4 regions of the Stenotrophomonas sp. YJH_SMC_40 genome follow, and region 1 is predicted to be linked to each of the others. Evidence: predicted binding sites of a transcription regulator. Region 1 holds the regulator's gene; each other region holds the start of a gene.
The links. The regulator FliA, encoded in region 1, starts transcription of late flagellar genes. The targets are predictions, from matches to a motif close to TAAAGTTTNNCNNNCNNNGGCCGATAA.
Positions count from the first base shown of each region.

Region 2: AC5P6X_RS14255 (GGDEF domain-containing protein) is a predicted target of FliA. The motif match lies at 1,572-1,598, and genes of this name have one in related genera.
Region 3: AC5P6X_RS04280 (methyl-accepting chemotaxis protein) is a predicted target of FliA. The motif match lies at 3,030-3,056, and genes of this name have one in related genera.
Region 4: AC5P6X_RS05045 (GGDEF domain-containing protein) is a predicted target of FliA. The motif match lies at 2,533-2,559, and genes of this name have one in related genera.

Region 1 is NZ_JCAFRX010000014.1:9,987-15,353, forward strand. Features, by position in the region: gene AC5P6X_RS20030 (chemotaxis protein CheA) at 1-911, opposite strand, end outside; gene AC5P6X_RS20035 (protein phosphatase CheZ) at 914-1,519, opposite strand; gene cheY (chemotaxis response regulator CheY) at 1,519-1,911, opposite strand; gene AC5P6X_RS20045 (RNA polymerase sigma factor FliA) at 1,969-2,712, opposite strand; gene AC5P6X_RS20050 (MinD/ParA family ATP-binding protein) at 2,709-3,596, opposite strand; gene flhF (flagellar biosynthesis GTPase FlhF) at 3,583-5,199, opposite strand; gene flhA (flagellar biosynthesis protein FlhA) at 5,345-5,367, opposite strand, start outside.
Region 2 is NZ_JCAFRX010000006.1:394,100-399,466, reverse strand. Features, by position in the region: gene egtD (L-histidine N(alpha)-methyltransferase) at 1-223, opposite strand, end outside; gene egtB (ergothioneine biosynthesis protein EgtB) at 220-1,491, opposite strand; gene AC5P6X_RS14255 (GGDEF domain-containing protein) at 1,642-2,922, shown strand; gene AC5P6X_RS14250 (YchJ family protein) at 2,926-3,318, opposite strand; gene AC5P6X_RS14245 (sulfite exporter TauE/SafE family protein) at 3,421-4,200, shown strand; gene AC5P6X_RS14240 (ATP-binding protein) at 4,504-5,367, opposite strand, start outside.
Region 3 is NZ_JCAFRX010000002.1:275,817-281,183, reverse strand. Features, by position in the region: gene AC5P6X_RS04285 (DUF2628 domain-containing protein) at 1-302, shown strand, start outside; gene AC5P6X_RS04280 (methyl-accepting chemotaxis protein) at 380-2,911, opposite strand; gene AC5P6X_RS04275 (NAD-dependent epimerase/dehydratase family protein) at 3,121-4,014, opposite strand; partial or broken gene AC5P6X_RS04270 (S41 family peptidase) at 4,113-4,393, opposite strand; gene AC5P6X_RS04265 (KGG domain-containing protein) at 4,515-4,820, shown strand; gene AC5P6X_RS04260 (MFS transporter) at 4,831-5,367, opposite strand, start outside.
Region 4 is NZ_JCAFRX010000002.1:443,623-448,989, forward strand. Features, by position in the region: gene frmR (formaldehyde-responsive transcriptional repressor FrmR) at 1-49, shown strand, start outside; gene AC5P6X_RS05030 (S-(hydroxymethyl)glutathione dehydrogenase/class III alcohol dehydrogenase) at 108-1,217, shown strand; gene AC5P6X_RS05035 (YqcC family protein) at 1,226-1,585, shown strand; gene fghA (S-formylglutathione hydrolase) at 1,649-2,479, shown strand; gene AC5P6X_RS05045 (GGDEF domain-containing protein) at 2,668-4,113, shown strand; gene AC5P6X_RS05050 (hypothetical protein) at 4,153-4,623, opposite strand; gene AC5P6X_RS05055 (universal stress protein) at 4,629-5,075, opposite strand; gene AC5P6X_RS05060 (LysR family transcriptional regulator) at 5,217-5,367, shown strand, end outside.

The DNA.
Region 1 (5,367 bases):
AAGCGCGAGAACACCTTGCCCACCGGCTGCATGCGGGTACGCATCACCGCCGACTGCAGGCGGGCAGTGGCGATGTCCAGCGTCGATACGGCGCGGTCCAGCTCCTCGTCGCGCAGGCGTGCACGCAGGGTCTTCAGGCGGTTGCGGGAAAGCACCAGTTCGCCGATCAGGTTGACGATCGCATCCAGGCGCTTGGTGTCCACGCGCACGGTGTGCTCGGCCTCGGCCATCGGCTTGGCCGCCGGCTTGGCGGCGGGCGCCGGTACGGGCGCCGGGCGCGGTGCAGCGGCAGGTGCCGCCGCGACGGTGGCAGCAGGCTTCGCGCCTGGCGCAGCGCCGCCGTGCAGCTGGTCCAGCAGCGCTTCGAACTCGTCTTCGCTGATCAGGCCGTCGTCGGCCTTCCTGGGCGGCGCGACCGCGGTCGGTGCGTTGCCGCCATGCAGCTGGTCGAGCAGGGCCTCGAATTCGTCGTCGGTGATCAGGTCGCTGCCGGCTGCCGCAGGCGCGGCCGCAGCGACCGGCGCGGCAGTGCCACCGTTCATGTCGAACTGCGCGATCAGGTCCGGCGGCGCATAGCCTGGCTCGGTGCCGGAGGACACGGCGTCCAGCATCGACTGCAGGTAGTCCAGCGATTGCTGGGCGGCGTCGAAGTGGTGGGCCTGCAGCACCGCCTGCCCGGCACGCGCGATGCCCAGGGCCTCTTCAGCGGCGTGGCACAGTTCGACCATCGCGGTGACGCCAAGGAAGCCGGCACCGCCCTTGAGCGTGTGGTATCCACGGAACACCGCGTTGAGCTGCTCGGTGTCCTGCGGTGCCTGCTCCAGCGACACCAGCTGTTCGCCCAGGCGATCCAGGATTTCCTGTGCCTCGATGATGAAATCGGCAGTGATGTCGTCGGATACCGCGCTCATGCTTACAGCCCCAGATCCGACAACAGGTCGTCGGCGTCGTTCTGCGAGACCGCGTGGCGGTCCAGTCCCTTCAGTGCCGGCCCGGCCAGTTCCGGGTCGGTGCGATGCTGTTCCGGCGGCAGGCCGAGTGCGCCGAAGCCCTCGTGCACGCGGCGGACGATGCCGACCACGCGACGGATGATCTGCCCGGTCAGGTCCTGGTAGCTCTGGGTCAGGGCGATCTCGGTCAGGTTGTGGCGGATGCGCTCGAGCTGCGCGTCCTGGCCCGGCTGCAGGCCTTCAGCACGCAACTGTTCGGTCAGGCTGCGGCATTCCTCGGCCAGGTCCAGGGTGCGGTGCGTGGCCTGTTCGGTCATGGCCACCACGTGGTCCAGGCGTGCGCAGGCGTCGTCCAGCTCACCGGCCTCGCTGGGCACGGTCGGCAGCTCACCCAGTGCCTGCCCCAGCTCGCGGGCCAGCCGCGAGAGGCCGCTCATCATCGGCTGCGTACGCAGCGCGACCAGTCCGTCGATGCGCTGCCGCCAGGCGGCCTCGTCACCGGACTCGAGTGCGTCCAGGGCTTCCTGCAGGCGCAGGGCGAGGGCGCTCTTGTCGACCGTGGTATCCATCAGGCGCTGGCCGCCAGGCGTTCGAAGATCTTGCCGAGCTTCTCTTCCAGCGTCTGCGCAGTGAACGGCTTGATGATGTAGCCGTTCACGCCGTTCTGGGCGGCTTCGATGATCTGTTCGCGCTTGGCTTCGGCGGTGACCATCAGCACTGGCAGGGTCTTCAGCTTGGCATCGGCACGGATCGCCTTCAGCAGCTCGATGCCGGTCATCACCGGCATGTTCCAGTCGGTGACCACGAAATCGAACGGCTGGCTCTGCAGCAGCGACAGCGCGGCATGCCCGTCCTCGGCTTCGGCGGTATTGGTGAAGCCCAGATCGCCCAGCAGGTTCTTGACGATCCGACGCATGGTCGAGAAGTCATCGACGATCAGGATGCGCATGTTCTTGTTCAAAGCAGAGTTCCTTTGTTGTTCATTCCGGGCGGCCGGGGGCAGCCGCCTCGGGCATGTTCATTCTTCCAGGCCGGCGTCCGCCGCCTCGAAAATCTTGAGCCGGCCACGCAGGCGCAGCACCGCCTGGCCGTGGATCTGGCAGACCCGCGACTCGCTCACGCCGAGCACCGCGCCGATCTCCTTCAGGTTCAGTTCCTGCTCGTAGTAGAGCGAGAGCACCAGCTGTTCGCGCTCGGGCAGGTGGCCGATGGCCTTGCCCAGCTCACGGCCGAATTCACCACGCTCCAGCACCTGCTGCGGGGTCGGGCCGCCCTGGGCGACGGTGTCCAGCTCGCCCTGGTCCTCGATGCGCGACTCCAGGCTCAGCACCTGGCCACGTGCGGCGTCCTCCATCAACCGCAGGTATTCGGGCAGCGGCATCTCCATCGCGGCGGCCACCTCGGTGGCGCTGGCGGCGCGGCCGCTGCTCTGTTCTAGGCGGCGGATGGTGGCGGCGGCATCGCGGGCACGGCGGTGCACCGAGCGCGGCACCCAGTCGCCACGGCGGATCTCGTCGATCATCGAACCGCGGATGCGGATCGAGGCATAGGTCTCGAACGAGGCGCCCTGGTCGGCGTCGTAGCTGCGCGACGCTTCGATCAGGCCCATCATGCCGGCCTGGATCAGGTCGTCCACTTCAACGCTGGCCGGCAACCGCGCGGCCAGGTGGTGGGCGATGCGCCGCACCAGGTCCGAATGCTGGGCGATGACCTCGTTGGCCGCCGAGCGCTGGACTTCCCTGTACTGGGCTGCGCCTTTCATGCGGCCACCCCGCGCTGCTTGAGGATGCGCTCGAGGAAGAACTCGACGCCGCCACGCGGTTCGGTCGGCGCCTGCCAGCGTGCGGTGCGACGCGCGATCTCGGTGATCGCCAGCGCGGCCGGGCTGGACGGGTAGGCCTTCACCACCGGCTGCTGGCGCTGCACCGACAGGCGCAGCCAGTCGTCCTGCGGCACGCAGCCCAGGTAGTTCAGCGAGACATCGGCGAGGAACTTCTCGCAGACGCGGGTCAGCTTTTCGTACAGCACGCGGCCCTCGTTGGGGTCGCGCACCATGTTGGCCACTACCTGGATGCGGTCCACGCCGCGTTCGCGCGACAGCACCTTGATCAGCGCGTAGGCGTCGGTGATCGAGGCCGGCTCGTCACAGACCACCACCACGGTGTCCTGCGCGGCCTGGCAGAAGGTCAGCACGCCGTCGGTGATGCCGGCGGCGGTGTCCACCACCATGATGTCCAGTTCGCGTTCCAGCTCGGAGAACACGTTGACCAGGCCGACGTGCTCGGCCGGGGCCAGCTCGGCCATGTGCCGGCGGCCGGACGCGGCCGGCACCACCAGCACGCCGTTCGGGCCTTCGACGATGACGTCGTCCAGCGAGCAGCGGCCGGCGACCAGGTCGGCCAGCGTGAAGGTCGGGTTCAGCCCCAGGATCACGTCGATGTTGGCCAGGCCCAGGTCGGCGTCCAGCAGCAGCGTGCGCTTGCCCATGCCGGCCAGTGCCACCGCCAGGTTGGCGGACACATTCGTCTTGCCCACGCCGCCCTTGCCGCCAGTGACGGCAATGGTGCGCACAGGGCCGAGCGGCTCGCTGCGGGTGGCCGACAGCGGGAAGGTCTTGGTCAGCTTGGCGTACTCACGCGACGGCATGGTTCAACTCCGGGTTGCAGGGCATATCGGCCGCGCGGCGCAAATCTTCAAGGCGAAGTACGAGATTGGCCGCACTGGCCCGGTGCAGGTCCTCCGGAACGTCCTGGCCATCGGTCACCCAGGTGATCGGCAGGGCGTGGTCCACGGCCACTGACAGGGCGTTGCCGAAGCGGCCGGTCTCGTCCAGCTTGCTCAGCACCAGGCCCTGCAGGTTGGCGGCGCCGAAGCGGCGGACCACCTCGTCCATGTCGCCGAAGCTGGTGTTGGCCGGCAGCACCAGCAGGGTGCGTACCTGGCGGGCGGCGCGCAGCCACTGCAGCTGCGCGGCCAGCGCGCGGTCGCGCGGGCCCAGGCCGGCGGTGTCGATCAGCACCAGCTTGTAGTCCTTCAGGCGCTCCAGCAGCTGGTCCAGGTCGGTGCCGCTGTTGGCCTCGTGCACCGCGATGCCGAGCTGGCGGCCGTAGCCGTACAGCTGCTCGCGGGCGCCGATGCGGGTGGTGTCGGTGGTGACCAGGGCCACGTCGCGCGGCGCATGCTTCTCGGCGAAGCGCGAGGCCAGCTTGGCGATGGTGGTGGTCTTGCCGGCGCCGGTCGGGCCGACCAGGGCGATCACGCCGCCTTCTTCCAGCGGGTCGACCGGAGCGATCGGCAGCTTGCGCGAGATCAGCCCCAGCATCAGGCCGCGGCCACGATGGGCTTCGGTCTCCAGCGGGATCTGCATGGCCACGTCGCGGGCCAGCCCGGCGTCGAAACCGTACTCGTCCATCAGGTCCAGCGCGGTGGCGCGCACCGGGCTGCCACGCAGGCGCTCGTCGGTGAAGCGGTTCATCTCGCGCTCGATCACCTGGCGCATGCCGGCCACTTCCTGGCGCAGCTGGCGGATCTCGGCGTCGTCCTGGGCAACCACGGTCAGCGTCGGTGCCGGGGCCAGCATGGGGGCCGGGCTGGCTTCGCCGGCGGCTTCGGCCGCTGCCGGTTCGCTGGCGGCGATCCCGGGCTGCGCTTCGGTCACGGCAGCGGTCGGCAGCGGCGGCGGCTGCACGGCCGGGGCCACGCTTTCGTGATGCATGTCGCGCGGCGGGTCGATCTGGAAGCGGGCGCGGTTGGCCGGCACGGTGGCGGCCGGTGCAACGATGGCCTCGGCGAACGGGGCGAAGCTCTGTTCGGGCAGCGCCGGTTCGTTGACGGCGGCGCGCGCCAGGGTGGCGGCGAAGCCAGTGCTGCCACGGGTCGGCACGATCTCGTCGGCGCTGTCCAGGGTACGGCCGGTGGCCCCAACGGCCGCACGGGCGAGGGCGGCCACGGCCGAGGTGGTGGCGGCGACCGGTTCCGGCGCGGGGGTGCTGCTGCGGCGGCGGGTGACCGCGGCGATCACCGCGTCAGCAGCGGTGCGCGGCTTGGGTGCCGGCGGCGGTGCGACATCACGGCGCGAGGCTTCCAGTGCACGCTGCACGGCGCTCTCGTCGTAGTTGGCCGCGGCGACGATCTCGACGCCTTCCTCGATCCGGCGGTTGGACAGGATCACGGCGTCAGGACCATGTTCCTTGCGCACCAGGTTCATGGCCGAGCGCATGTCGGCGGCGACGAATCGTTTGATTTTCATGCTGTGGTCACGGGACGAAGACGGCGGGGTGGCGGTCGGAGAACTCGGGTGGTCGGTGGTCTGCACGGTGCGGGTTCCCCTTGGTATCTGTCTGTTGCGTTGGTTCGAAGGTGGTGTCTGTTTTCTGGCGCATCGGTGGGCGGCGTCAGCTGATCGTTCCGACCAGCT
Region 2 (5,367 bases), on a different contig from region 1:
CCGGCAGTACCCGTGAAAGCAGGGCCAGCTCGGTGCGCGTGGGGTAGTACTCGGCGGTCTGCGTGATCTGCTCGAACAGGCGCGAGCCGCGCGCATCGTAGAAGTACTTGGACGGCAGCTGGCGCGGCGTGCGCGACAACCCGGCCACCACGTCGGTGAGGATCTGCTGGCGGCTGGGGGTGAGATCGGTCAGCGCCTGCAGTGCGTCGTGCACCGTACTCATGCGAGGTCCCTGGCCAGGCGCAGCCCGGAGAACTGCCAACGCGCCGGGGGCATGAAGAAGTTGCGGTAGCTGGCACGCACGTGGCCACGCGGCGTGGCGCAGCTGCCACCGCGCAGCACCCATTGCCCGCACATGAACTTGCCGTTGTATTCACCGAGGTTGCCGGCGAAAGGGCGGAAGCCCGGGTAGGCGCCATACGCACTGTGGGTCCATTCCCATACATCGCCGAACAGCTGACGCAGTCCACTGCCCCCTGCAGCCTGCGGGTGCAGCCGATCGTCATCGGCAAAATGACCGCGAGGCGGCAGCGTTGCGGCGGCAGCCTCCCACTCGAACTCGCTGGGCAGGCGCGCACCGGCCCAGCGGGCGCAGGCATCGGCCTCGTAGTAGCTGAGGTGGCAGACCGGCGCATGCGGATCCAGTTCGCGCCAACCGCCCAGGGTGTACTCGCGCTGCAGGGCGTCATCCCAGTACAGCGGGTGCTGCCAGCCCTCGGCTTCGCGCAGCGCCCAGCCTTCGCTGAGCCACCAGCGCGGTTCGCGGTAGCCGCCGGCGTCGATGAAGGCGCTGTACTCGGCATTGCTGACGGGACGCTCGGCCAGTGCGTGCGCGGGGAGCAGCACGCGATGCGCCGGCGATTCGTTGTCGTAGGCGAAGGCAGTGTGCTGCGGCCAGGCTGCGGCGCCGATGGTGACGATGCGCTCGGGTGACTCGATCCAGCCCTGCGCACTGGCAGCGCTGGTTGCAGGCTGCAGGTCCTCGCGGTAGGCCGGCTGCAACGGATTGCACCAGAACGCGTGCTTGATGTCGGTGAGCAGCAGTTCCTGGTGCTGCTGTTCGTGCTGCAGGCCCAACTGCAGGTGCTGCAGTGCCTGCTCATCAAGGTCGCCTGCCGCCAGCCGCGATTGCACCTGTGCATCGACCTGCTGACGGTAGTCGCGCACCTGCTGCAGCGATGGCCGCGACAGCAGCCCACGCTGCGGCCGGGCATGCGCCGGGCCGAGGCTCTTGTAGTAGCTGTTGAACAGGTAGTCCCAGGCAGGGTCATGCGCCGGTGCAGGTGGGAAGCCGGCCAGCACGAAGCGTTCGAAGAACCAGGTGGTGTGGGCCAGGTGCCATTTGCTCGGGCTGGCATCGGCCATGCTCTGCAGCATGGCATCTTCGGCGCTGAGGGGGGCTGCCAGGTGCATGCTGCGGTTCCGCACACATGCGTACTGGCGGGCGAGATCGCGCTGCGGGGCAGCGACGGCGGTGGCTACGCTGTCCATCCGGGCAGCATCTGCGCAACAGGGTGAGTGCGATGTCATCGTTCGACGTCAACGCGTTCACATGCGTGACCATCCCGCATTCAAGAAGCCGGTGCGAACGCCGCTAACGGCAATGCTGCGGCCGCGTCGTCACCGCGCTGGAATTCCTGCTTGCCCCTGCATCCGCTCCGCCAGCCTGCGCATTACCTGTTCGTGCTGCCCGCCGTGCTGGTTGCCGTGGTGCTGTGGGCAGCACTGGGCAACGAAGACGTTGCCAGTCCGGCCCAACGCATCCTGCCCTGGCTGCTGGCCTGCCTCGGCGCCGGCCTTGCCCTGCTCTACCACCAGGTGCGTACGCTCTGCCTGCTGCTGGTGGTGGCGGTCATGTTCGCGCTGCTGCACCAGGACGTGGGCGGCTACCTGCACAGCGGCCATGTCACGGCGCTGACACCGCTGCGCTTCCATGCCATTTCGGCCTGGTTGCCCTTGCTGTTCGCGGGCCTGGCATTGTGGCCCGAGCGCGGGCGGCGCCGCCACGACCTGCTGTTGCGCTCCGTCGCCAGCGGCACGGCACTGCTGATCTTCCTGCTGCTGGCCACGCAGCAGCCGCGCGGCATGCACGATCTGCTGTCCAACCGCCACTGGAGCTGGATTCCGGCCGACTGGAACGCGCTGGCACAGCTGCCAGCGCTGCTGTTCCTGCTGGCAACCGCCGCGCTGGGCTGGCAGGCCTGGCGGCATCCGCGCCCATTGCACACGGCGATGCTGCTGGCCCTGCTGTGCCTGTGGTGGATGCTGCCACGGGTGTTCCTGCAGCCGGTGCTGCTACCGGCACTGGCCAGTGCCTCCCTGCTGCTGATGCTGGGCGCGATGCTGCAGGAGTCCTTCCATATGGCCTTCCGCGATGAGCTGACCGGCCTGCCGGGGCGCCGCGCCTTCAATGAGACCCTGCAGCGGGCGCGCGGCACCTACAGCATCGCGATGGTGGACGTGGACCACTTCAAGTCGTTCAACGACACCCACGGCCACGACACCGGCGACGATGTGCTGCGCCTGGTGGCCTCGCGCCTGGGCCGGGTGGGCGATGGTGGCCGGGCGTTCCGCTATGGCGGCGAGGAGTTCGCGGTGGTGTTCCTGGATCGTCCCGCAGCGGCCTGCGTGGATGCAGTCGAGGCGCTGCGGCAGACCATCGAGGACACCCGCATGCAGCTGCGCGACCGGAGCACACGCAGCCGCGACGATGAAACGGGGCGCCGGCAGCGCGGACGCGGCGGAAGCGGGCAGACAGTGCAGGTGACGGTGAGCATCGGGCTGGCAGACAGCCGCGTGGATGAGCGGCCAGCGGCAGTGATCAAGGCCGCCGACCAGGCGCTGTACGCAGCCAAGGACGGTGGCCGTAACCAGGTCCGCGCGCATGCCGGCCAGCGCGTGCTGGCGGCACGCGGCGGCTGAGGCTCACACCGCGTCGAGGTAGTACCAGCGGCCGTCGACGCGCAGGAAGCGGCTGTGCTCGGCCATCTTCACCGCGCTGCCGCCGCCCACGCGGTAGCGGGCGGTGAAGCGCACCTCGGCGCTGTCGGCGCCGGTGACGGTGTGCTCGTGCACGGTCAGGCCCAGCCAATGCGTACGCTGGCCGGGCGCATCATCCAGCGACAACTCGGCCGGACGGGTATCCGGATGCCAGCTCTGGCGCAGATAGTCCGCCAGCCCCCGCACATAGGCGCTGTAACGTGATCGCATCAGGCGCTCGGCATCGGGGGCGGCCTCACCGGCATGGAAACGGCCACAGCAGGCGGCGTACTCGGCGGGAAGGCCGCAGGGGCAGGGATCGGTGGGTTTTCGGCTCATGCGGACATTGTCGCCGGGTTGTGCGGATGGATCCACGCGGGGCACCGGTCAACCAGTGCAGGACAGGCGTATGCTGTCGCGCCCCCATATCGATTGATCGCCGTGCTGGAACTGGTTCCCCCTGAGTTGTGGTGGCTGGTGGTCATCGCCTTCATCGCCGGGCTGGTCGATGCCGCCGTCGGTGGTGGTGGGCTGGTGCAGCTGCCTGGCCTGTTCACGGTGCTGCCGCAGCAGACGCCGGCGATGCTGTTTGGTACCAACAAGTTCAGTTCGATGTTCGGTACCGGTGCGGCCGCCTGGCGCTATGCGCGCAACGTGCGATTCCCGTGGAAGCCGGTGTTGTTCGCGGCCGGCACGGCCTTCATCTTCTCCTTCGCCGGCGCCACCGCGGTAAGCCTGCTGCCCAAGGACGCGGTGCGCCCACTGGTGCTGGTGCTGCTGGTCGCGATGCTGGCCTACACGCTGTGGAAGAAGGACTTCGGCGCGTTGCACCGTCCGCAGGAGATCGGTCGCCGCGAACTGGTGATCGCGCTGGCGATCGGTGCGGCGATCGGCTTCTACGACGGCTTCTTCGGGCCGGGCACCGGCAGCTTCCTGATCTTCCTGTTCGTGCGCTTCTTCGGGCTGGATTTCCTGCGCGCCTCGGCGGCGTCGAAGGTGGTGAACCTGGCGACGAATGTGGCGGCGATCTCGTTCTTCGTGCCGACCGGCAACATCCTGTGGCTGTTCGCGCTGCCGATGGCGGCGGCCAACATCATCGGTTCGGTGGTGGGCACGCGCCTGGCGCTGAAGGGCGGCACGCCGTTCATCCGCAAGCTGTTCGTGGGGCTGGTGGTGGTGCTGATCGCGCGGATGGCGTGGGATACGTTCCGCGCTGCGTGAACGCGGTTGCCGGCCAGCGGCCGGCACTACCGGGTCATGAACCCCGCCCATGGGTAGTGCCGGCCGCTGGCCGGCATCCCCATCCGATCAGGTCATGAACCCCGCCCATGGATAGTGCCGGCCGCTGGCCGGCATTCCCCATCCGATAGTGCCGGCCGCTGGCCGGCATTCCCCATCCGATCGGGTCATGAACCCCGCCCATGGGTAGTGCCGGCCGCTGGCCGGCATCCCCATCCGATCGGGTCATGAACCCCGCCCATGTAGTGCCGGCCGCTGGCCGGCATTCCCCTTCAATCGGCCAGGTCAGGCGTCGGCTTCTTCCGGTTCGTTGGCCTGCTGGCGGCTGCGCTCGGGCAGCTTCAGGCGCTTGCCTTCCTCGTCATACTCGATCAGCAGCACGCCGGAGTCGTGGCGGCCGCTGATTTCGACGAAGCAGGCGCCGCCGATGAACGGTTCCAGTGTCATCACCGACTTCAGCGGGGTGGCAACCACCATCTGGAAGCCGAAGTTGTCGAAGATGTTCATCGCCAGCGCGGTGAACTCGTTGTCGGCCTTGTCGAAGGCTTCGTCGAGCACCACTGCGGCGTAGCTGGGCAGCTGGCTGTCGGCACCGCCGAGCTGGTAGCGCAGTGCCGCGGCCAGGCAGGTGGTAGCCAGTTTCTGGCGCTGGCCACCGGACTTGCCGGCGCCGCTGCGGTAGATCTCGACCTGCTGGCGCGTTTCCGCATCCAGCTCGACGCCGATGAACTCCACGTGCATGCGCACGTCCAGCACCAGCTCCCGCCAACGCTTGTCCTCGCCTTCCTGCGAGCCCAGGCGGTTGACCAGCTGGCGCAGCACGGTGAACTGCGATTCGGCCAGCTCGCGCTGCTCGGTCTGCTGCTGCGACAGCACTTCGCGCAGCTGCAGCTGGAACTCGCCCACTTCCGGCAGACGACGGTCGCTCAGTTCGATGGTCAGCAACGTACCGCGGTTGAACGGCACCTGTTCCAGGCTGGCGTTCACTTCGTCCAGGCGCTGGCCGATCGACTTGCGGGCCTCGGCGCTGTGGCGCTGCAGGGCCAGCAGGTTGTTCTTGCTCTGGTTCTGCAGCAGATCGAAGAAGCGCTCTTCGTGCTGCGGCAGGCCATCGCGCTCCAGTCGTTCGAGGCGTGCGAGGAAGTCCTC
Region 3 (5,367 bases), on a different contig from region 1:
CCGGCTTCAAGCAGGCCTGGAAGGCGCTGTCCTTTGGTGACCGCCTGAAGATCAACCTGAACTTCTTCGCGTTGTTCTTCGGTGCCATCTACCTGCTGATTCTTGGCATGTGGCGCAAGGCACTGGTGGTGATCGGCATCAACATCGTGCTGGCCATCGTCTCCATGTTCCTTCCGGACGTCGTCGGGCGCATGCTGTTCATCGCCATGAACCTGCTGGTCGCCTCCAGCACCAACTACAGCTACTACCTGGAGAAGGTGGAAGGCCGTACCAGCTGGAACCCGTTTGAAGGAATGTTCTGAGCCATCAGACCTGCGCAGGATGCGCGGCAAGGATGCAACCGACGCCCGGCCCCCGCCGGGCGTCTTCGTTTCCGGGATCAGGCCGCGCGGCGGGCCATGGCCTCCGGTTCGGCCTGCAGGCGGAAGCGCGAGACCGCCACGGCCAGCTGCTCGGCCTGCTCCTCCATCGCCCGCGCCGCGGCGCTGGCTTCCTCCACCAGTGCGGCGTTCTGCTGGGTGGTCTCATCCATCTGCACCACGGTCTGGTTGACCTGCTCGATGCCGGCGGACTGTTCGCGCGACGCAGCCGAGATCTCGGCCATGATCTCGTTGACGCGCCCCACCTGGCCGACGATGGCCTGCATGGTACGGCCCGCACCGTGCACCAGCTGCGCACCGGCACCGACCTGCGCCACGGATGCGTCGATCAGTTCCTTGATCTCCTTCGCTGCGCCCGCCGAGCGTTGCGCCAGCGCGCGCACTTCGCTGGCGACCACCGCGAAGCCGCGGCCCTGCTCACCGGCCCGCGCCGCTTCCACCGCCGCATTCAACGCCAGGATGTTGGTCTGGAAGGCGATGCCGTCGATCACCGAAATGATCTCGGCGATGCGCTGCGAGGAGGCCTCGATCTGCTCCATGGTCTGCACCACCTGGTTGACCACTTCCCCGCCCTCGCTGGCAACGTCAGCGGCGGATCCTGCCAGGGTATTGGCCTGCAGCGCGTGGTCGGCGTTCTGGCGCACGGTGGAGGTCAGCTCCTCCATCGAGGCGGCGGTTTCTTCCAGGTTGGCGGCCTGCTGCTCGGTACGACGCGAGAGATCGCTGTTGCCCGCAGCGATCTCACCCGCCGCCAGGCGGATGCTGGCGGCCGACTGCTGGATCTGGCCGACGATCTGGGTCAACTGCTGCACGGTGCTGTTGGCATCGTCGCGCATCACCGCGAACACGCCATGGAAATCACCGCGCATGCGTGCGCTGAGGTCGCCGGCGGCAATCGCGCGAAGCAGCGTCGAAAGCTCAGCCAGGTTGTGATCGCTCACCTGCATCATGATGTTGAGGGTCTCCACCATGCGGCGGAAATCGTGGTCGAAGCGCTGGGCATCACCGCGTACAGCGAAGTCGCCGGCTGCCGCGGCGGCAGCCAGCTGCTGGATCTGCTCGTTGATCGCGGCCAGGTTGCTCTTGGTGGTGGCCATCGCTGCGGTGAACACCGCCTTCTCGCCCGGCAGCGCTTCCATGTCCACGCTGAGGTCACCCACCGCGTAACGCTGCATCACCTCGACCAGGCGCTGGGTGACCGCATTGCTGGAAGCCACCAGCTGGTTGCTGTCGGCCACCATGCGGCCGTACTCGCCGGGGAAGGCAGTGGCGTCCATGCGGTAGCTCAGCTCGCCAGCATCGTGGCGGCGCGCCATTTCCGCCTGCGCCGCCATCACCGCCTGCAGCTGCCCGCGCATGCCCTGCATCGCGTCCAGCAGGCGGCCCACTTCATCGTTGCTGCGCGCAGGCAAGGTGCTGTCGAGCTTGCCGGCGGCGACGTCACCCGCCACCCGCACCGCTTCGGCCAACGGGCGGATCGCCAGGCGGCGCAGCAGCACATAGACGCCGGCACTCAGCGTCAGCGCGGCCACCACGCCCACCAGCAGCGTCAACCACAGCAGCTGGCGCGCCTCGGCCACGATCACCGCGTGCGGCATCACCACGCCCAGCGCGAAGCGCTGCGGGGCATTGCCCACGCGTAGCGGCACGTAGACGCGCACGTTGCCGGCTGCATCGGGCGTGAAGGCTTCGAACCGGCGGTCGGCGGCGATGTCGGCCAGCATGCTGCGGGTCAATGCGTCGGTGCGCGGCTTGCCGATCTCGGCGGCATTCGCCGAGGCCAGCACCACGCCGTTGGGCGAAAGCAGCTCGACGCGGCCTGCGCCCATCGGCGTCAGCGTCGCCAGGTGCTTCTGCAGCGCCGCCAGCGAGAAGTCGACGGTGAACACGCCGAGGAAGGTACCGTTTTCGACGATCGGCGAGCTCAACGTGCTCATCAGCACCTGCTGGCCGGCGATGTCGTAGGCATAGGGCTCGCTGACCTTGGGCAGCTTGTCGCGGCTGGGTACCACGTACCAGTCGGCCGAGCCGTCGGCGGCTTCGGTGTAGTCGGTCATGGTCGACTGCTGCGGCTTGCCGTCATGCCAGGCCCAGTAGCTCATGTAGCGGCCGCTGGCATCGTGCATCGCGGTATTGGCGAACTCGGCATCCTTGCCATCGAAGGCATCGGCCTCCCACATGGTGCTCTTGCCCAGCCACTCCGGGTGGGTGCGCAGCTGCTCGCCCAGCACGGCAGCCAGGCTGGCGCGATCGGGCACGTCGCCCCGCGCACGCTGGGCGAGCACGGCTTCGACCATGGCATCGTTGCTGGCGAACGCCGTGCCCAGGTCGGCGGCGACCTGGCGCGCTTCGGCGTTGGCCTCGCTGGTCATGGTCTGGCGCGAGGCATCGATCAGGCTGGCACTGGCCTGGCGATAGATCAGGAACGCCGTCAGGCCGAAGCACAGCAGCGCGATGACGGCGGTGCCCAGCATCAGCTTGTGGGCGATGCTGCCCGGGCGGCGGGCAGCGGCGGAACGGGAAGAAGGCATGGAGGGGTCCGCAAGGCAGTTCAGGACGACCGGCACCGGGAGGGCACCGCGCAGGCGCGCGATCCGTCGCGCAGGCCACCGGCCGCCGGGACCCGCCCGGCGCAGGAAGCGCACCGGGTTAGCGGCCGCCTGCCAACGAGGTTGAGGCGACCGGCCTACACATTCCTGAATCCACTCAGGGACGGGGGAGGGATCCGTCCCCGCGTCCCCTATTCGGCCACCCGATCCTTGATCCACTCCGCGCGTGGCAACACCTCGATGCTGCCTGCGGCGTACTGCTGCAGCACGGCGTCCGGCCCGAAACGCGGCTGCCACCCCAGCTCCCTGCGGATGCGGGCGCTGTCGTAGACACGGTCGACGCTCAGCGGCAACGGCCAGCCGCGGCGCTCGAACTCTGCCAGCAGCTGCGGTACGCGCCGGGCCAGTACATTGCGCGGCTGGGTGGCCAGTTCCAGGCAATCCTCGCGACGGAACGGGGTTGCGGCGCAGGCGATGTAGCGGGCGAAGGCCGGCCCCTCATCCAGCAGCAGCGCGGCATGGGCACTGGCCACGTCACGGGCGTCGATCCCACGATGCAACCGGAACATCGCCATCCGTTCCGGCGGTTCCGGGAAGCAGCGCCCCATCCGCAGCACGCGCACCCCGAAGTCCGGTGCGGCGGCAGCTTCAGCCAGGGCCTCGGCCTGCAGCTTGCTGCGGTGGTAGATCGTTCGCGGCAGCGGCTCGGTATCCTCATCGATCCAGCGGCATCCCCCTGCCACCACCGCGTGGCCGTACAGCGCGGTGGTACTGGTCAACACGAACCGCCGTGCGCCTGCCTCGCGCGCCGCCTGCAGCAGGTGCGCGGTCGCGTCCACGTTGATCTGCTGGAACACCGCGTCCGGTACCAGGCCGACGTGTGGCGCATGCAGGGCCGCGGTATGGATGACCGCGTCGACGCCCTGCACCGCGCGCACGACGGCTTGATGATCGGTGACATCGGCAATGATGCGCGTGGTGGCAAACGGACTGCGGTCCAGACCCACCACTTCATGGGCAGCCGCCAGCGCGCCGAAGATCGCGCGCCCGATCCGCCCGGAACTGCCGGTCAACAGAATCTTCATTGAGTCCATTCACTCGAAGCGCCCGGGAACTACCGGGATGCTTCGATTCTAGGCATGCAGCGGAACATCTGCGATAGGACGACCACGCAACTGTGCGTTCATATTGACGACTTCGGCGGAGCCAGCAGTTGACGCGCGATGGAGAGTGGATCGTCGCCGCCTGCCGCGTGGGGCGCGACACCGGTCCGTTCGCAGTTTCCACCGGTGCGCAGTCTGATCGGTTGCCGGTCCGGAACGTTTATCTGATAGCCATCGGGCAGCAGCACAGGATCATCGAACATATGTGCGGCACCGCCACTGCGGCCGCCGGCCTTGCCGCGCATCCGAGGGCCGGCAGTGAATACGCGACGAATGCGGCCGCCGGGCCGGCTGCGTGATCATCCCCGTGCGCAGGGCGCGTGAAAACCGGGGCGAAGATGGCGACCTGGACTTAGCGTGCGATGGCCAAGCATGGACGCCGTCGCCCACGAAGGCGGCGTCCACACTGCAGGAGATTTCACATGACTGAGCAGAACCCGCGCAGCTCCAACCGGGGCTTCGCCTCGATGGACCAGGACAAACAGCGCGCGATCGCCGCCAAGGGCGGGCGCGCGGCACATGCCTCCGGCAATGCGCACGAATTCAGTCCGGCCGAAGCACGTGTCGCAGGCCGCAAGGGCGGCGAAGCGATCAGCCGCGACCGCCAGCACATGGCCACGATCGGACGCGAAGGTGGACACGCACGCCACGCCAACGCGCGCCAGCAGCAACAACAGCCTCAGGCGATCGAACGCACGGCAGAGGACCCGCAACGCCAGCAGGGCTGATTGCTGCGCGTCAAGCCGATGCACGCTGCCGATGCAGCCCAAGCGCCGCAAGCAGGGCCAGCGCACCCGCCACCGCCATCGCCCAACCGAACCCGCTGGCCATCGCACTGCGGTACCAGGTCAGCACCTGCGGCGTGGCGTGCATCGAGCCCGGGTGCAGGATCAGTTCACGCGCCTGCGCAACAAGCCGCTGCTGCCCTGCGGCCTGTGCGCAGGCGGCGAACTGCTGTACGGCACGCTGGCCCATCAGGCTGCCCATCAGCGCGATGCCCAGGCTCATGCCTGCCTGGCGCAGCGCGTTCATCGTGGCTGACGCGATACCTGCGCGTTCGGCCGGTGCGTTGGCCATGATCGCCATGCCGGTCGCCGGCACCGCCAGCCCCATTCCAATGCCAAGCAGCATCAGCACGGCAGTGGCATGAGCGCGCGAAGTAGCCGGTTCGAACGTGGCCATTGCGCACAGCGCCACACCGGCCAGGACGTAGCCCAGCACCAGCGCGGCATGCAGCCCGAGGCGGGCAACCAGGCGCCCGAACAACAGCGAGAC
Region 4 (5,367 bases), on a different contig from region 1:
CGAACGCGTGCGCGACATGAGCGCGTTGATCCGCTCGTACCTGAAATAAACGATGGCGCAACATGGCGCCGCCCATCCTGTCATTGCCTGTCTTTGGAGAAACCACCATGAAGTCCCGTGCCGCCGTCGCCTTTGGTCCCGGCCAGCCGCTGCAGATCGTCGAGATCGACGTCGCCCCGCCGAAGGCAGGCGAAGTGCTGGTCAAGATCACCCACACCGGTGTCTGCCACACCGATGCGTTCACCCTGTCCGGCGATGACCCGGAAGGCCTGTTCCCGGTGGTGCTGGGCCATGAAGGCGCCGGCATCGTGGTCGAGGTCGGCGAGGGCGTGACCAGCGTCAAGCCCGGCGACCACGTGATTCCGCTGTACACCGCCGAGTGCGGCGAGTGCCTGTTCTGCAAGAGCGGCAAGACCAACCTGTGCGTGGCCGTGCGCGCCACCCAGGGCAAGGGTGTGATGCCCGATGGCACCAGCCGCTTCAGCTACAACGGTGAGCCGCTGTACCACTACATGGGCTGCTCGACCTTCAGCGAGTACACCGTCGTTGCCGAGGTCTCGCTGGCGAAGATCAACCCGGACGCCAACCCGGAGCACGTCTGCCTGCTCGGCTGTGGCGTCACCACCGGCATCGGCGCGGTACACAACACCGCCAAGGTGCAGGAAGGCGACAGCGTGGCCGTGTTCGGCCTCGGTGGCATCGGCCTGGCGGTGATCCAGGGTGCGCGCCAGGCCAAGGCCGGCCGCATCATCGCGGTGGACACCAACCCGTCCAAGTTCGAGCTGGCGCGCGAATTCGGTGCCACCGACTGCATCAATCCGAAGGATTTCGACAAGCCGATCCAGCAGGTCATCGTTGAAATGACCACCTGGGGCGTGGACCACAGCTTCGAGTGCATCGGCAACGTCAACGTGATGCGCGCGGCGCTGGAATGCGCGCACCGTGGCTGGGGCCAGAGCGTGGTGATCGGCGTGGCCGGTTCGGGCCAGGAGATCTCCACCCGTCCGTTCCAGCTGGTGACCGGGCGCAAGTGGATGGGCACCGCCTTCGGCGGCGTGAAGGGCCGCAGCCAGCTGCCGGGCATGGTCGAGGATGCGATGAAGGGCGATATCGAACTGGCCCCGTTCGTCACCCACACCATGGACCTGGACAAGATCAACGACGCCTTCGACCTGATGCATGAAGGCAAGTCGATCCGTTCGGTGGTCCACTACTGAGCCGCGTCATGGGCTGGTTCGATGCCCTGCGCCGGCCGCGTGCGGAAGACCCGCGCGCGGCCCTGGTGGCGCCGATCGAGCAGGCGTTGCGTGCGCTGGGCTGGGTCGACGGCGAGGTGGGACCACCGCGTGCGGTGACTTCGGCCTTCGGCAGTGACGATGGCATGCCGTTCGAGCAGTGGCTTGCGCAGGTATTCCTGCCGCGCCTCTACGAGGCCCGCGCCGACGGCCAGTGGCCACCGCGCAGCGACGTGGCGGTGGCGGTGTATCGCAACCTTGACGGCCAGCCTGGCGTCGAATCGTTGCTGCGCCTGCTGGCACAGCTGGATGAACGGATCAACCAAGGCATCCACGCCGGGCGTGGATAAGCCGACCAAGGTCGGCATCTACCGGAAGCACGCGTGCGCTGACGCGCCGCGCAGGAGAGCACCATGGAACGCATTGAACACCGCGCCTGTTTTGGCGGCTGGCAGGACGTCTACCGCCATCATTCGACCACGCTGGGCTGCGACATGCAGTTCGCCGTGTACCTGCCACCGCAGGCGGAAACACAGAAGCTGCCGGTGCTGTACTGGCTGAGCGGCCTGACCTGCACCGAGCAGAATTTCATCACCAAGGCCGGCGCGCAGCGTTATGTGGCCGAGCACGGTGTGATCATCGTCGCGCCCGACACCAGCCCGCGCGGTGATGACGTGGCCGATGCCGAGGGCTACGACCTGGGCAAGGGGGCAGGGTTCTACCTCAATGCCACCCGCGCACCGTGGGCGAAGCACTACCGCATGCATGACTACGTGGCGCAGGAGCTGCCGGCGCTGATCGAGGCGAACTTCGCGGTGACCGACGCGCGCGCGATCAGTGGCCATTCGATGGGCGGCCATGGCGCGCTGGTGATCGCGCTGCGCAACCCCGGGCGCTATCGCAGCGTGTCGGCGTTTTCGCCGATCGTCGCGCCCAGCCACGTGCCGTGGGGGCAGAAGGCCTTCCATGCCTATCTGGGCGACAACCCGGCCGACTGGGCGCAATGGGATGCCTGCGAGCTGATCGCTATGGCTGACGAGCGCCTGCCGCTGCTGGTCGACCAGGGCGAGGCGGACGAGTTCCTGCAGACCCAGCTGCAGCCGCAGCGCCTGCAGCAGGCCTGCGATGCCGCCGGCCATCCGCTGACCCTGCGCCTGCAGCCCGGCTACGACCACAGCTACTACTTCATCGCCAGCTTCATCGGCGAGCACATCGCCCACCACGCCCGCGCCCTGCAGGGCTGAGGGCTTTCCGGTAGCGCCGGCCGCTGGCCGGCAACCTGCAGCCCTGTGATTCATTGGGTTTGCCGGCCAGCGGCCGGCACTACCATCGCGGTGCACTCGGAGTGTCGTTTTGCCGCAGTGGATCACGCCGCTGTGGCGTGCCGGCGCGCTATCGTGCGCGTAGACGGCCTTGCGGATCGGGGGGATGCATGCCGGTAGTGCTGGCGCTGCTGTATGTGCTGTGCCATGGCCTGGTGCTGGCCCTGTGGCCTGGCCCCGCCGGGGTCGGCTCCTTCGTTTTCCTGACCGGCGCCCCGTTGCTGGCGGCGGCCGCCTGCCTGTGGCGGGCCCGCCGCGACCGCGCGGCACTGGGGTGGCGCGCCACGGCATTGGCACTGCTGCTGTGGGCCGGCGGCATGGCGTTCAACATGATCGACGCGCTGGGCGCCGGGCGTGCCGATTTCACCCCGCGCGCAAGCATGTTCCTGTACGTGCTGTATGGCGTGCCCCTGGTGTTCATCCTGGCCCGGGCACGCCGCGAGCGCCTGAGCATCAGCCTGATCGACGCGGCGATGGCGGCGCTGCTTGGCGTGCTGTTCTTCGTGCATGCGCAGTCGTTCGCCGCCCGCGTGGACATCGACGACCACGCATTGTCCAACATGCAACGCATGTTCGATATCCAGAACCTGTGTATCGCCGCGTTCGCCGTGGTGCGATGGCTGGCCGGCGACGTGCCCGAACGGCGCAGGTTCTTCCGCGCACTGGCGCTGTACGCACTGGCCTATCTGCTGGTGGCCTACTACATCAACCACTACACCTCCGATGATGCATTCGGTGCGTTCAACGATCTGCTGATCGACGTACCTTTTCTGCTGATCGCCTGCCTGGCGCTGGACACGAGGCCGGACACAGGCACCACGGCACACCCGCGGCTGGCGAGGACGGTGCAGGCCGCCGGTCCGATCATCCTGCCATTGCTGCTGCTGGTGGTCGGCACGCTGGTGGTCGATCATGCGCGGCCGTTGGCCGTTGCCGGCTTCGTCGTAGCCACCCTTGGCTTCGGCCTGCGCAGCGTCCTGCTGCAGACCGATCTTCTGGAACGCCAGGCAGCACTGGATCAACTGGCGCGGCAGGATGGCCTGACCGGCGTGGCCAACCGCCGCGAGTTCGACGCACGGCTGACGTCCGAGTGGAATCGCGCACGGCGCAGCGGCACCGAGCTGGGCCTGCTGCTGGTGGATATCGACCACTTCAAGGCCTTCAACGACCAGCACGGCCATCCGGCCGGTGATCGTTGCCTGCAGGCGGTGGCCGGGGTGCTGAAGGCCATAGCCGGTCGCGGTGGTGACAGCGTTGCGCGTTATGGCGGTGAAGAGTTCGCCGTCATCGTGCCCGGAAGCCCGTTGTCGGGCGTGCTGGCGCTGGCCGAGCGGCTGCGCGAAGCGGTCGAAGCGCTGCCATTGCCGGAGGGCCCGGTCAGCATCAGCGTCGGCGTGGGTTACCTGCATCCGCCGGCTCTGGCCAGTGCCGATCAGTTGCTGGCAGACGCCGATGCCGGCCTGTATGCCGCCAAGCGGGCTGGCCGCAACCAGGTGATCCTGCATGCGCACGTGCTGGATGACGAGGGCAGCACGCACGGAACGATGGACTGCTGAGCAGCTCTCTGCATGCGATCACACGGGGGGCGCGACGGCTTATCGCTGCCGCAACCAGCCGGTCGGATCGAGCAGCCTCAGCCCGACCGGTGACAACGAGCGCTGCCGCAACGGCAGGTTTGCCGCCTGCACGGCCATCGCACAGCGTGCCAGTTGCCGGCGCAACGGTGCCAGCGTGTCGTCTTCGCGGGGCCGCGCATGCCGCCATTGTGCGATGCGCAGCAGGCAGGCCAGCAGGTCCAATTCGCTGGCGGCAATGAAGGGAGAGCCGGCCGGCAGCAGATCGATCGGAGCGGCGGGGGTGGCCAGCAGCGGCAGCAGGCCGATGAAGGCGTCGCATCCCTCCTGGCCAAGCCCGAGTCCGCTCAGCTGGGCAAGGCCATCGGCCTGCAGATCGGGGTCGCGCAGCTGCCGTATCGCGCCCAGCAGCGCCTGTTCGCCGCGGCCGAACTGTCGACCGAAGGCGCGGTAGTTGACCCGGGTGGGAAACAACGGGGAACGGGAGGCCATGGTGGCTAGGGCTGTGGGTCGCGGGTTTCCACCAGCACCGGACAGGGCGCGTGGTCGATGGTCCATTGCCCGATCGAGGGTTCGAACAGGCGTTCCAGCCGGGACAGGTGGCGGTGGCCGATGACGATCAGGTCGCACTTCAGGCGCCGGGCCTGCTCGCTGATCACTTCGCCAGGGTCACCGGAGGGAATCTGCGCGATGGCGTCAATGCCGCGTTCGCGCAGCTCGGCCAAGGCTTCGGCCAGCACCGCTTCGGCCCGCGAGCGCTGGCGGGCGGCTTCAGGGTACTCGATGCGGTCGGCTTCGCTGGCATCGGCCGCCAGCGCGAATTCGGGGTCGAGCACGCACAGCAGGTGCAGGCGGCTGTGGGGGCCGGCGATTGCGGCGGCCAGGTCCAGCACGCGTGCGTGCTGGGGGCCACCATCCAGGGCGACCAGCAGGGTATTGAACATGGATGTCTCCTTGGCAGGCCGGGGATGGTCGCCGATGTCACCGCGCGCACCCATGCCGTGCGCGGCAGTCAATGAATGCGTCGAACGCAATCCACCGTGGTTGCAAGTGCCGTAAAGTCATCTGATTTACTGGAGACTGTCATGCCCCTGCCGGACCTGAACCTGTTGCTGGCACTGGACGTGCTGATTGACGAATGCAGCGTGGCCGCCGCCGCGCGCCGGATGAATCTGAGCGCGCCGGCGATGAGCCGTACCCTGGGCCGGATCCGCACCGCGCTGGGCGACCCGGTGC